3 regions of the Actinoplanes hulinensis genome follow, and region 1 is predicted to be linked to each of the others. Evidence: riboswitches for the same ligand, from Rfam matches in the RefSeq annotation. Region 1 holds a riboswitch; each other region holds the start of a gene.
The links. Region 1 has a riboswitch for cobalamin ahead of cobN (cobaltochelatase subunit CobN). Riboswitches for the same ligand answer to the same signal wherever they lie in the genome.
Positions count from the first base shown of each region.

Region 2: another riboswitch for cobalamin. It lies ahead of KZ829_RS06955 (ribonucleoside-diphosphate reductase subunit alpha); the one in region 1 lies ahead of cobN (cobaltochelatase subunit CobN).
Region 3: another riboswitch for cobalamin. It lies ahead of KZ829_RS17615 (VWA domain-containing protein); the one in region 1 lies ahead of cobN (cobaltochelatase subunit CobN).

Region 1 is NZ_JAHXZI010000010.1:96,646-100,832, forward strand. It holds gene cobN (cobaltochelatase subunit CobN) at 1-2,334, opposite strand, end outside; cobalamin riboswitch at 2,370-2,497, opposite strand; gene KZ829_RS44055 (ferredoxin-like domain-containing protein) at 2,602-4,101, shown strand; gene KZ829_RS20065 (precorrin-8X methylmutase) at 4,101-4,187, shown strand, end outside.
Region 2 is NZ_JAHXZI010000003.1:114,576-118,762, reverse strand. It holds gene KZ829_RS06955 (ribonucleoside-diphosphate reductase subunit alpha) at 1-1,285, opposite strand, end outside; cobalamin riboswitch at 1,410-1,624, opposite strand; gene KZ829_RS06950 (ArsR/SmtB family transcription factor) at 1,680-2,024, opposite strand; gene KZ829_RS06945 (DUF4262 domain-containing protein) at 2,271-2,792, opposite strand; gene KZ829_RS06940 (alpha/beta fold hydrolase) at 3,396-4,187, opposite strand, start outside.
Region 3 is NZ_JAHXZI010000008.1:359,688-363,874, forward strand. It holds gene KZ829_RS17615 (VWA domain-containing protein) at 85-2,622, opposite strand; cobalamin riboswitch at 2,678-2,802, opposite strand; gene KZ829_RS17620 (gluconokinase) at 2,931-4,187, opposite strand, start outside.

The DNA of each region.
Region 1 (4,187 bases):
CCGCGGCACGACCTCGGTGGCCGCGAACTCCAGCACCCGCACCACATCCGGCAAAACCGACAAATCCGAAATATCTGGTACGTCGGGGAGCGTCGCCGAAAGCCCGGCGGGAGCGGCTCCCGGGGCGGAAGCAGCCTCGGGAACGCTGGAGGCGACCAGGTCGGCCGGGATCACCGTCGGCCAGCCGCGCTCCTCCATGGCCGTGACCAGTGCCCGCGCCAGCACCTCGATCGCGTCGGTCTCCGCGGTGGACGCGTCCTCCGCGAGGCCCAGCGCCTCCCGCAGACCCGGCAGCGCCGCCACCTGACCGGCCCACATCTGCCGCGCCCGCAGCATGGCGAGCACCAGGTTGATCCGCGCCTCCCCGGCCGGCGCCGCCCCCAGCACGTGCAGCCCGTCGCGGATCTGCACATCCTTGACCTCACACAGCCATCCGTCGATGTGCAGGATGAAGTCGTCGAACTCCTCGTCCTCCGGCCGGCGCCCCTGGCCGAGGTCATGGTCCATCTTCGCGGCCTGGATCAGGGTCCAGATCTGAGCCCGGATCGCCGGGAGCTTGGCCGGGTCGAGGGCGGCGATGGTCGCGTGCTCGTCGAGCAGCTGCTCCAGTCGGGCGATGTCCCCATAGGACTCGGCGCGGGCCATCGGCGGAATCAGGTGGTCGACCAGCGTGGCGTGCGCCCGGCGCTTGGCCTGTGTCCCCTCGCCGGGGTCGTTGACCAGGAACGGGTAGATCAGCGGCAGGTCGCCGAGGGCCGCGTCGGTGCCGTCCGACGCGGACATGCCGACGTTCTTGCCGGGCAGCCACTCCAGGTTGCCATGCTTGCCGACGTGCACCACCGCGTGCGCGCCGAACTCATCGGCCACCCACCGGTAGGCGGCCAGGTAGTGATGGCTCGGAGGCAGGTCCGGGTCGTGGTAGATGGCGACCGGGTTGGCCCCGAACCCGCGCGGAGGCTGGACCATCACCACGATGTTCTCGTCGCGGAGTGCGGCCAGCACGATGTCGCCGTCGTCCACATAGAGCTCACCGGGCGCCTGGCCCCAATGCCGCTCGACACGCTCCCGGAAGTCCCCCGGGAGCTGGTCGAACCAGGTTTGATACCGAGATGCCGGAATTCGCACCGGATTGCCGGACAACTGCTCGTCGGTCAGCCAGTCCGGGTCCTGCCCACCGGCCGCGATCAACGTGTGGATGAGCCCGTCGCCGTCGTAGGACCCGAAGTCACCGATCCGGTAACCCCGGTCGGCGAGAGCCGCCAGCAGGGCGACCGTCGAGGCCGGCGTGTCCAGACCGACCGCGTTGCCGATCCGGGAGTGCTTGGTCGGATAGGCCGACAGCATCAGCACGATCCGGCGGTCGGCGGGCGGCACGTGCCGCAGCCGGGCGTGCGCCACCGCGATCCCGGCCACCCGCGACGCCCGCTCCTCGTCGGCCGCGTAGACCGACAGCCCGTCCTCGTCGATCTCCTTGAACGAGAACGGCACCGTGATGATCCGGCCGTCGAACTCCGGGATCGCCACCTGCGTCGCCGCGTCCAGCGGGGTCAGGCCGTCGTCACTGGCCTCCCAGGCGGCCCGCGAGCTGGTCAGGCACAGCCCCTGGAGGATCGGCACGTCCAGGTCGGCGAGCACCCCGACATCCCACGCCTCGTCGTCACCACCCGCGCTCGCGGTCGCCGGGCGGGTGCCGCCGGCCGCCAGCACGGTCACCACCAGCGCGTCCGCCCTACGCAACTCGGCCAGCAGCTCCGGCGGGGCGGTCCGCAGCGAGGCCGTGAAGATCGGCATGGCCCGCGCGCCCTTGGCCTCGATCGCCCGGCAGAGCGTCTCGACGAACGCCGTGTTGCCGGCCATGTGATGCGCCCGGTAATAAAGCACCGCCACGGTCGCCTCGCCGGTCGACTCCGGGCGCGGCAGGAAGCCCCACTGCGGACTCTCCACGGCCGGCGCGAACCCGTTGCCGGTCAGCAGCACCGTGTCGGAAAGGAAGTCGTGCAGCGAGACCAGATTGTCCGCGCCACCGTGCGCCAGATAGGTGTGCGCCTCGGCGGCCACCCCGGCGGGCACCGTGGACAGCTTCATCAACTCGGCGTCCGGCGCCTGCTCGCCGCCCAGGACCACGACCGGCACGTCGCCCGCGAGCAGTGTGTCCAACCCCTCCTCCCAGGCCCGGCGGCCGCCCAGGATGCGCACCACGACGAGGTCGGCCCCGTCGAGCAGGGCGGGCAGATCGGCGACCGAGGTGCGGGCCGGGTTGGCCGGGCGCCAGGCCGATCCACTGGCCCGGGCGCTGAGCAGGTCGGTGTCGGACGTCGACAGCAGCAGAAACACGCGCGCGCTCCCCTCGGGGTCCGCGCCCCGGGTAGTCGGATGTCACGGCGACCGGAGTTCCTGGCTCCCAGGGCTCGAACTCCCTGGTGACAGTGGCGGGACCGCGCCGGAGTCACACCGGCTTCCTCCGCGGCGTCGCCGCTCGTGAGCCATAACTTTTCCGAACCCCGGTGTCCCGCGTCAAGGCGGAACGGCCGCTGTGACGCTGCCGACCCACCGAGAGGCGAAGGTGAATTCCTGCCGGGGGTCGGCCGTAGTATCCGGGCCATGTCTCCCGTCCGGACTTCCGACACCGACGCCTGCCCCGGCGCGCTGCGGCTGCACGCCGCCGCCGACGGGTTGCTGGCCCGGGTGCGGCTGCCCGGCGGGCTGCTGACCGGGGCCCGGTTGCGCGCGCTGCGCGAGCTGGCCGAGGAGTTCGGCGACGGCGCCCTGGAGCTGACCTCGCGGGCCAATCTCCAGCTCAGAGGCCTGTCGGCCATCGATGCCCCGGCCCTGGCGACCCGCTTGCGCGCCGCCGGGCTGCTGCCCTCACAGACCCACGACAATGTTCGGAACATCGCGTCGCCGCCGCTGCCGGGATCGACGATCCGCGCTCTGATACCGGCCTTGGACCGCGCCGTCCTGGACGATCCCGCCCTGGCCGGCCTCCCCGGCAAGTTCCTGTTCGCGCTCGGCCACGTCACCCTGTCCCCCGACGTCGCCGCCGTCCCGGCCCTCACCAACCCCACACCGGCGCCCACCGTCCACGCGGCCGTCACCACCAGGCCCACACCAATGGCGGCCACCACGCACCCGGCCGCCACCAACCCCACACCAACGGTGCCCACCGTCCACGCGGGTTTCGCCGGGTCGGGGGATCGGGAGCACACGGGTGCCGGGCTGTTCGCGATCCGCTTCGCCGGGCACGACACCGGGCTCCGGGTGGAGGCCGACCGGGTGGTGCCGGCGCTGATCGCGGCGGCGCACGCGTTCCTCGCCGAGCGGGAGGAGCAGCGGGGTGACGGCCCGGCCGCGTGGCGGTTGCGGGAGCTGACCGACGGCCCGGCCCGTGTGTCGGCCCGGGTGGCCGGCGTCCTCGGGCTGACGCCCGTCGCCGTGGCGGCGGCGGTGCCGGTCGAGGCCACCGATGCCACCGATCTGGTCGGCGTGGTGGCTCAGGCGGACGGGCTGGCCGCGGTGGGGGCACTGGTGCCGTTGGGGCGCTTGGCCGGCGTAACCCTCAGGGTTCTGGAGGAGGCCGATCAGCTGGTGGTGACCCCCTGGCGTGGGGTGATCGTGGCCGATCTGACGCCGTCGGCGGCGCCGGGGTGGGCGGGCCGTCTGGCCGCGGCCGGGCTCGCGGTGGCCGCGGATTCGCCCTGGTCCGGGGTGACCGCCTGCGCCGGGCGGCCAGGTTGCGCGAAGTCGCTGGCCGACGTGCGCGCCGACGCCACGGTCACGGCCCGTTTCGTCGACGGCCTGCCGGTCCACTGGGTGGGTTGCGCCCGCGCGTGCGGCAGCCCGTCCGGCCCGCACGTCCGCGTCGAGGCCACCGCCGACGGCTACCTGGTCGCCCGCACGGACGGTGACCGATCCGGCCCAGCCCACCCACCGGAAAGCAACCGATCCGGACTCGGCGGCCCACCGGGGAATTCCGGCGCGAAGGGAGACGGATCCGGACTGGTCGGCCCATCGACTGCCGGGGCGGGATCGCCGAGGATCAGCGGGATCGGCACGGCCGTGACCGGGTTGGGGGAGATCGTGGCTGTGGCTAGGAGGCCCTGATGAAGTATGTGCGTGACGGCGCGGAGATCTACCGGCGCTCGTTCGCCACCATCCGGGCCGAGGCGGACCTCTCAGGACTGCCGGAG
Region 2 (4,187 bases), on a different contig from region 1:
TCGACAGCGCGTTCGAGCGGTCCTTGAACGTCATCCACCCGTTGCCGGTCTGCGCCAGGGTGCGCATCATCCGGCCGTACAGATCGCGGGCTTTGACGGTTTTGACAGCCTTCTTCTCCGCTGCCCGGTAGGCCTCGGTGAATTCGTCACCGAACAGGTCCGGCAGTGACGGGGCGTCGGACGGGTCGATGAGCGACCATTCGCCGTCGGCCTCGACACGGCGCATGAACTCGTCCGGGATCCAGTTCGCCAGGTTCAGGTTGTGCGTGCGGCGGGACTCCTCGCCGGTGTTGTCGCGCAGTTCCAGGAACTCCTCGATGTCCGGGTGCCACGGCTCGAGATAGACGCATGCGGCGCCTTTGCGGCGGCCGCCCTGATTGACCGCCGCCACCCCGGCGTCGAGCGTCTTCAGGAACGGGACGATGCCGTTGGACTTTCCATTCGTGCCGCGGATCAGGGCGCCCCGGCCGCGGATGCGCGACCAGGCGATACCGATGCCGCCGGAGTACTTCGACAGCTTCGCGACCTGGTGGTAACGCTCGTAGATCGAGTCCAGTTCGTCCTTCGGCGAGTCGACCAGGAAGCACGACGACATCTGGGTGTGCCGGGTTCCGGAGTTGAACAGCGTGGGTGAGCTGGGCAGATAGGCCAGACTCGACATCAGCCGGTAGAAGCCGATCGCCTCACGGGCGTCTGTGGACAGCCCGCAGGCGACGCGCAGCAGCCAGTACTGCGGGGTCTCCACGACCAGGCGGGACCGTGGGTGGCGCAGCAGGTAGCGGTCGGCGACGGTGCGCAGGCCGAAGTACTCGAACCGCAGGTCACCGGCGACGTCCACGGCGTCGTCGAGTTTACGCGCGTTGCGGGCCACGAACGCCGCGGTCTCGTCGCCGATCAGGCCGAGGCCGTGGGCGTAGCGGATCGACTGGCTGAAGCTGGCGACACCCTGGCCGCGGACCTCCTTGTCGACGTACGCGGCGAGCAGCCGGGCGGCGAGTTTCGAGTACTGCGGCTCCTCGCCGATCAGCTCGGCCGCCGTCTGGATCGACAGCTTGTCGAGCTCAGCCGTGGTCGCTCCGTCGTACAGGCCGCTGATGGTCTTGGTCGCCACCCTCAGCGGGTCGACCTCGCCGAGATCGGTGACCCACAACTCGACCGCCTTGACGATCTTGTTGACGTCGACCGGCTCCAGATCGCCGTTTCGCTTGCGCACCTGCATCACATGGCGGCGCTGCTCCGGCACCACATGTCCGGTAGCCGGCGGATCCTGCGTAGCTGCTGTCATGTCTCGTCCCCCTCATCACGCCGGCCGAGGTCTCGGGTGCGCAGGAGGACGCCGCCGCGGCCCGTGAGGGCCCGGCTGATGGCGTCGGCCGTCCCACGCGGCCTTCGACCGCCGCGCATCACCTGAGATGCACGGCGCGCTGGCAGGTCTTCGGACTCGTGGGCTTTGGGGTAAAGCCGCCTACTGGCCGTCGCTTCCCAGGCTCTGACGAGCCCAGTGCTTCATGACGGCGGTCGTTCCCACTCACCGCTGCGGGGCAGTCCCGGTTTCACACCGGGTTCCCTGTTGCCTCGGACACACCCTGACGGGCGCGACCGAACCAGCTGCGGGGAACACCATATATGGGCGGCATCGGAAAGTCACAGCCCCACATGGTGTGTCCAAACCGTCACTCTCACGGCGGCATCGTTCGTACGGCACCGCCGCCGGCATTGGCCAGGATCGCCGGCAGCAATCCGGGAAAGCGCTGCTCCACCTCACGTGTACGCAGCTCGCAGCACCGGAACCGGCCGGCCTGGCTCACCCGTACGAGACCGGCGGTGGTGAGAGTCCTCAGGTGATGGGAGAGGGTCTGACCGGTCACCGGCACATCGAACGCGCCCCGCACCACTCCCCCGGCGGCCGCCAGTTGCCGGACGACCTCCAGCCGCACCGGGTCGCCGAGGGCATCGAGCACCCTGCCGAGGTCGACGTCACCGAGGTCGGGATGTGCCCAGCCCCGCGGCCGCCGTCTCTGCACGCCGTATCTCATCCTGTGACCCGCTCTCTCGCTGACCGTCCTTACCGGATGAGTCGCTTCGGCGGAGCGTTCGGTTCCCGGCTGGGTCGATGGGCCGGCGCTGCCGGACGAGCCCTGGGATCAGGTCGAGTCTTCCCGGGCCCTCCGACCGGCCTCGGGCGAGGTGACGACCGAGCGCGGCAAGTAAGGCCCGCACGGGCCGACCGGTTCCAGTCGATCGGCTCCAGCCCGTACGCCTACCTCGGTTCAGACGTCTTGGGTCCAGACACCTTGCACGTGCGCGGCGGGTGCGAGCCAGAGGTGTGGCTGGGCCAGGCTTCCCGTGTCCCAGGGGAAAGCACCGTCGCGGTCCGGCCAGACGACTTCGAGAATCGGAACGGGCGGGCGCCGGTAGAACCAGATGGCCTGGCCGAAGAAGGCCCGATACCAGGTCGGCTCGACGGTCCTCAGGCGCACCGGGTAACCGTTGACGACATCGTCATGGGACTGGCCGTCGGCAAGGCCGTCCCGTTGGCCAAGGATGTTCAGACAAGACTGCATGACACGAAGGTCGAGTCCGAACATGGCCAGTTCGGGCCCGCCGCGGCTGTGCCAACGGCCGATCGTGTACGACCAGCCCGGCCCCTGCTCATCCGCGGGAACACCAGTGACGCTCCACCCGAACTCGTTGACATTGCCGATCACGCCATCGTCGGCCGCATCGTAGTCATCGCGATCGCCGTAGTCGTGACAGATGATGCAGCGGCAGATCCGCGAAGCCTCGAACACACGCCGAGGGTATGCGATGACCCTGTCAGCGGCAGCATTGGTGCTACGGTCAGTGACGGCAGACTCAGCCGGGCGCATGTCCAGCGGCAGATGCGGATGGCCGCTTGCCGCAGAGCGAACCGAGCTGTACCCGTGGTGCCGCAGTCACACACCGGGTACTGCGGGTCCTGGATCCACTCCGGCCGGCCGCCCGCCTTGGTGCCGTCGGCGGCGCTGAGGTGCGCGAAGTACCTCCACCCGCGCTCCTGCGCCCACGCCTCTACCCGATCGCGCAGGCCGTCATCGAGTTCCCAGGCGTCGGGCAGTTCCCGGACCCGCTCGGGACTCGGCGCGCAGGCCACCGGCACGTGATCGTCCTCGACGGCCTCGTCGTCCGGCGGCTCCGGATTATCGAGCAGTTCGCCGATCGCGGCCTCCGCGCGCCACCGCACGAGCGGCAGCGGCCGGCAGTCGTCGTCGTGCAGCGCCGGGCACCACAGCAACTGGAAGACGTCCGCTGTCGCCGTTTCTGGCCGCGACTTGGTACGACGCCACCGCATCGGGCCTTGATCTGCCGTTCAAGCGCTGTTCGGCGGTGTCTGCGGGCCAGGCGCGCGAGCGAGCTCAAACAGGTGCGGGTAGGTCGGCGAAGACGGTGTCCCAGTGGGCGAAGGTTGTGGTGCCGTGGCCGGCGTTCGGAGAGGTCACGAAGGTGGGGTTGGGAAGGTGCGCGGCCAGCCAGCGGCCGTTGGCTTCGGGAACCAGGCTGTCGCGGTCGCCGTAGTAGAGGTGAACCGGACAGCGCACCGCGGTGACGTCGATGTCCCAGGGGCCGCCCCAGGCCAGGTTGTCCCGGGCGTACCCGTCGGCGTTGCTGAGTGCCTCGCGCATGTCGACGGCCCAGCAGCGGCGGACCTCGGGGGTGAGCCAGGTGAGTTCGGTTGCCGGGATGCCGCCGAAGTAGGCGTCGACCATCGCATCGTCGTCGGCGATGTCGAGCAGTGCCATATCGGGGGCCAGGTCGGACCGGAAGCCGGCGAGTGCGGCGTCAAGGTCGCCGGCGTCGGCCAGCGCGAGCAGGTCACGTTCGTGGTCGTCGGGATCGTCGGGTAGGGCGAGTCGCCACGGTCCGATGCCGCCGACAATGGCTACCGCGGTGACCCGTTCGGGCGCGGCCAGGGCGGTGGCAAGAGCGTAGGGTCCGCCGCCGGAGAGCCCGGCGGCGCCGAACCTGGTTACTTCCAGGGCGTCGGCGATCGCGATCGTGTCGACGCCGACCGAGGCGAGGCTCGGCGAGGTGTTCGATGTGCGGCCGTAGCCTGGCCGATTGAAGGAGATCAGGCGGATTCCATGGTCGCGTGCGGCATCGCTGAACGGCGTCGCCTGGTGTCGTGAGCTGGGCGTGCCGTGGTGAAA
Region 3 (4,187 bases), on a different contig from region 1:
CGATGCTGTCCCGGTCCGGCGGGCCGGCACCGACGGGCGGATGAGCGCGGCCCGCGGACACCGGTTCGAACCGCACCGAACCGCCTACGCGGCGCTGCGGTAGGCGCGGTCGGCCGGAGCCGAGGCGGTGCGGTCCGAGGCGGCGCGGTCGGCCGGAGCCGAGGCGGCGCGGTAGGCGCGGTCGGCCGGAGCCGACGCGGTGGCGGCGGCGCGGGCCGCCGGCTGGAGAACGGTGGTGGATTGAAGGTGTTCCAGCGGCATGAGATCGGCTCGGAGAACCGCCGCCAGCTTTCCGGCCAGGCCCAGCCGGACCGGGCCGGACTCGCAGTCGACCACCACGGTCGCCACACCGGCCAGCGCGGGCGCGAGCAGTGCGGGGTCGGGTCCGCTCGTGGCCCGGCCGTCGGTGACCACCACCAGCAGCGGACGCCGTCGCGGGTCGCGGCGGCGCTCGGTGGCGATGGTCGCGGCCGCGGCACGGAGCCCCGCCGCGAGCGGGGTACGGCCACCGGTCCGCAACGCGGCCAGCCGCATCACGCCGACCTCATGACTGGACGTCGGCGGCAGCACCACCTCGGCGTCCCGCCCCCGGAAAGTGATCATCCCGATCCGGTCCCGCCGCTGATAGGCGTCCCGCAACAGCGACAGCACCGCCGTCTTGACCAACGTCATCCGCTTCCGCGCGGCCATCGACCCGGACGCGTCCACCACGAAGAGCACCAGGTTCGCCTCGCGCCCCACATGCACCGATTCCCGCAGATCCCGCGGCGACACCCGGATCCCACCCCGCCGCTCCCGAGCAGGCTGATCCTCGGACCCCGCCCCCCGCACAAGCCGCTCCGGGGCCACCCGGTCCCGGTCCTGGGCCACCCGATCCTGAGCCACCCGGTCCTGAGCCACCCGGTCCTGAGCCACCGACTCCCCCACCAACCAATCCGGGGACAGTCGGTCCTGGGCCACTGACTCCCCCACCAACCGATCCGGGGACAGTCGGTCCTGGGCCACCGGCTCCTGAGACACCGGCTCCTGGGAGGGCTGGTCATGGGAGGTGCCGTTGCGGGTGACGGGGGTCGGGTGGGTAGGGGTAATGGTGTCGAGGGCAGCCCGGTCGAGGGAAGCCCGGTCGAGGGCAGCCCGGAGAGTGGCGAAGAGGTGAGGGACGCCGGAGAGCTTGCCCTGCGGGACGCGGCTGCCGACTACGCGGCCCCGACGGGCGAAGGCCGGGGAGCGGCGGCCGGCGTGACCGCCCTCGCCACGGGCGGTGATCCGGAGTGTGCGGGTGCGGAACGCCTGGCCGGCAGTGGCGGTCGCGCCCGCCTTCTCCGGTTGTGGCGCCCCGTCGTTGCTGGAGGGGGGCGTGCTCTCCTCCGTACCCCCGTGGGGTGATCCTGCTCCGGACGGCCCGCCGCCGTCGCGCGGGGTGTCGTTTCGGGGGCCTCCGCCGCCGGGGCCGCCGTCGTCCGGGTCCGGCTCGTCGTCGGGGTCGCCGCCGTTTCTACCGTCCTGGCCGGCCTGTTCGCGATCGGCCTGTTCGCGGTCGGCCTGTTCGCGGTCGGCGCGTTCCTGTTCGGCACGTTCCTGTTCTGCCTGGCGTTCGGCTTCGGCCAGGGCGTCCTCGAGCTTCTGCTCGTCGGTGCCGGGCGGGTCCAGCGGATCGGTACGGCGGCGGTGCGGAAGGGCCAGCCCGGCGGCGTCCCGGACGTCGTCGGCGGTGACCCGGTCGCGGCCGTGCCAGGCGGCCAGGGCCACGGCGCAGCGGGCGACCACGATGTCGGCGCGCATGCCGTCCACGCCGTAGGCGAGGCAGACCCGGGCGATCCGGTCGAGTTCGGCGTCGGGCAGCGTCACCGCCGGAAGGGCGGCGCGGGCGGCGGCGATGCGGGCCGCGTAGTCGCGTTCGGCGCCGGCGTAGCGCGCCGCGAAAACGTCCGGGTCGGCCTCGTAGGCGAGGCGGCGGCGCACCACCTCGGCGCGCTGGCGGGCGTCGCGGGGCGCGGCGACGTTCACGACCAGGCCGAACCGGTCGACCAACTGGGGCCGGGGCTCGCCCTCCTCCGGGTTCATGGTGCCGACCAACAGGAATCTCGCCGCGTGCTTGACCGACACCCCGTCCCGCTCGACGTGTGCCCGGCCCATCGCCGCCGCGTCCAGCAGCAGGTCCACCAGGTGGTCCGGCAGGAGGTTCACCTCGTCGACATAGAGGACACCCCGGTGCGCGGCGGCGAGCAGACCCGGCTCGTAGGCCTTCACCCCGTCGGTGAGCGCGCGCTGCAGGTCGAGCGTGCCGACCACCCGGTCCTCGGTGGCGCCGACCGGCAACTCGACGAGCGACGCGGGCCGGACCGTGGCGGCGGCGGCCGCCGGGGCGCCGGGGAGTGCGGGGTGGGGGCCGTCCGGGCAAGCCGGGTCCGGGGCGGCGGGAGCGCAGGCGAAACGGCAGCCGGGTACCACCGTGACCGGTGGCAGCAGGCCGGCCAGGGCGCGGACGACGGTGCTCTTCGCGGTGCCCTTCTCGCCTCGGACCAGGACCCCGCCGACCGCCGGGGACACCGAGGTCAGCAGCAGGGCCAGGCGCAGGTCGTCGAGGCCCACCACGGCCGAGAACGGGTACGGAGCAGTCACCAGGATCCCTTCCGGCGGGTGTCCACGCCCGCTCGTCGGTCGACGCGAGCGGCCGGAGTCTCCTGACTCCCGGATCGACGTTTCCCGCTCGCCTTCCGGCGTGGGCGCCGTGGCGTGTGGTCAGCGGGTCGCTCCCCGGTCACAGTGGCGGGACCGTCCCGGAATCGCACCGGGTTCCTCCGCAACCGCTCGCCGGTCACTCTTCCCGACCGGCCGGGCACCCGTCAACGCGGGATCCGTCACCCGCCGGCGCGGCTTCTCCGGGGGCGGTCTGCGCCGCACTGTCCGATCAGGTACGGCGGGGCGGCTCAACCGGTTACGGCCTTCTCGGTGGCGGGCAGGGGCTCGGGAGCCAGACGGTCGAGTTCGGCCACCACGTCCAGGACGGCCAGGGCGGAGCGTTCCACCAGGGGGCGCAGGCGGCGGTAGAGGGCGGCGTCCTCCGGGTCGGGGTGGGTGGCGTTCGCGGTGGGGACCAGGTCGGCGGCGCGGTCCAGATCGGGGAGTTCGCCGAGGGCGTGCCGGGCCAGAAGGCAGGCGCCCAGGGCGGTGCCCTCGGGGACGTCGGCGACCGTCACCGGGAGGTCGAAGGCGGAGGCCAGGACGGACACCCACAGGTGGGAGGCGGCGGCGCCGCCGGTGGCGCGGATCTCGGTGACCGGGCAACCTTCGGCGTCGAAGGAGTCGCGGACCAGGGCGAGCTGCTGGCACACGCCCTCCACGGCGGCGCGGACCAGGTGCGGGCGGGCGTGTTCGCGGCGCAGGCCCAGGTAGGCGCCGCGCATGCCGGGGCGCCACCAGGGGGCCCGTTCGCCCAGAAGGTAGGGCAGGCAGAGCAGGCCCTCGCTGCCGGCCCGGATCCCGGCGGCCTCGGCCAGCAGGGCGGCGTCCAGGTCGTCGGCGCCCTCCGCCTCGGCGGCCGGTTCGCCCGGGGCGCCGGCGGCGAGGCTCTGGGCGGCCCAGCGTACGACCGAGCCGGCGTTGTTGACCGCTCCGCCGATCACCCAGCGGTCCTCGGTGAGGGCGTAGCAGAACAGGCGGCCGGCGGCGTCGGCGGTGGGGCGGTCCACGACGGTACGGAGGGCGCCGCTCGTGCCGAGGGAGACCGCCGCGACGCCGGGCGGGGTGGCGCCGACGCCGAGGTTGGCGAGCGGGCCGTCGGCGGCGCCGATGATCAGCGGTACGTCCGGGGGCAGGCCCGCGGCGGTGGCCACCTCGGGAGACAACCGGAGGGCGTGCGTGGTGGGGACGACCTCGGCGAGCTGCCCGGGGCGCACGCCGGCGATCGCCAGGGCCTCGTCGTCCCACCGGCGGGAGTGGATGTCGTAGAGGCCGGTGCCGGAGGCGATCGACAGGTCCACCAGGAACGGGTCGTCGGCCAGCGCCGCGACGATCAGTTCCTTGACGCCGCCCCAGCGTGGGGTACCGCGCAGCGTGCCCGGGTCCTCCTCGGCCCACCAGGCCAGCTTCGTGAGCGGCGACATCGGGTGGACCGGGGTGCCGGTGCGGGCCTGGAGCCGCTTCGCCGGCCCGGCCGCGACGATCTTCTCGCACTGCCGGGCGGA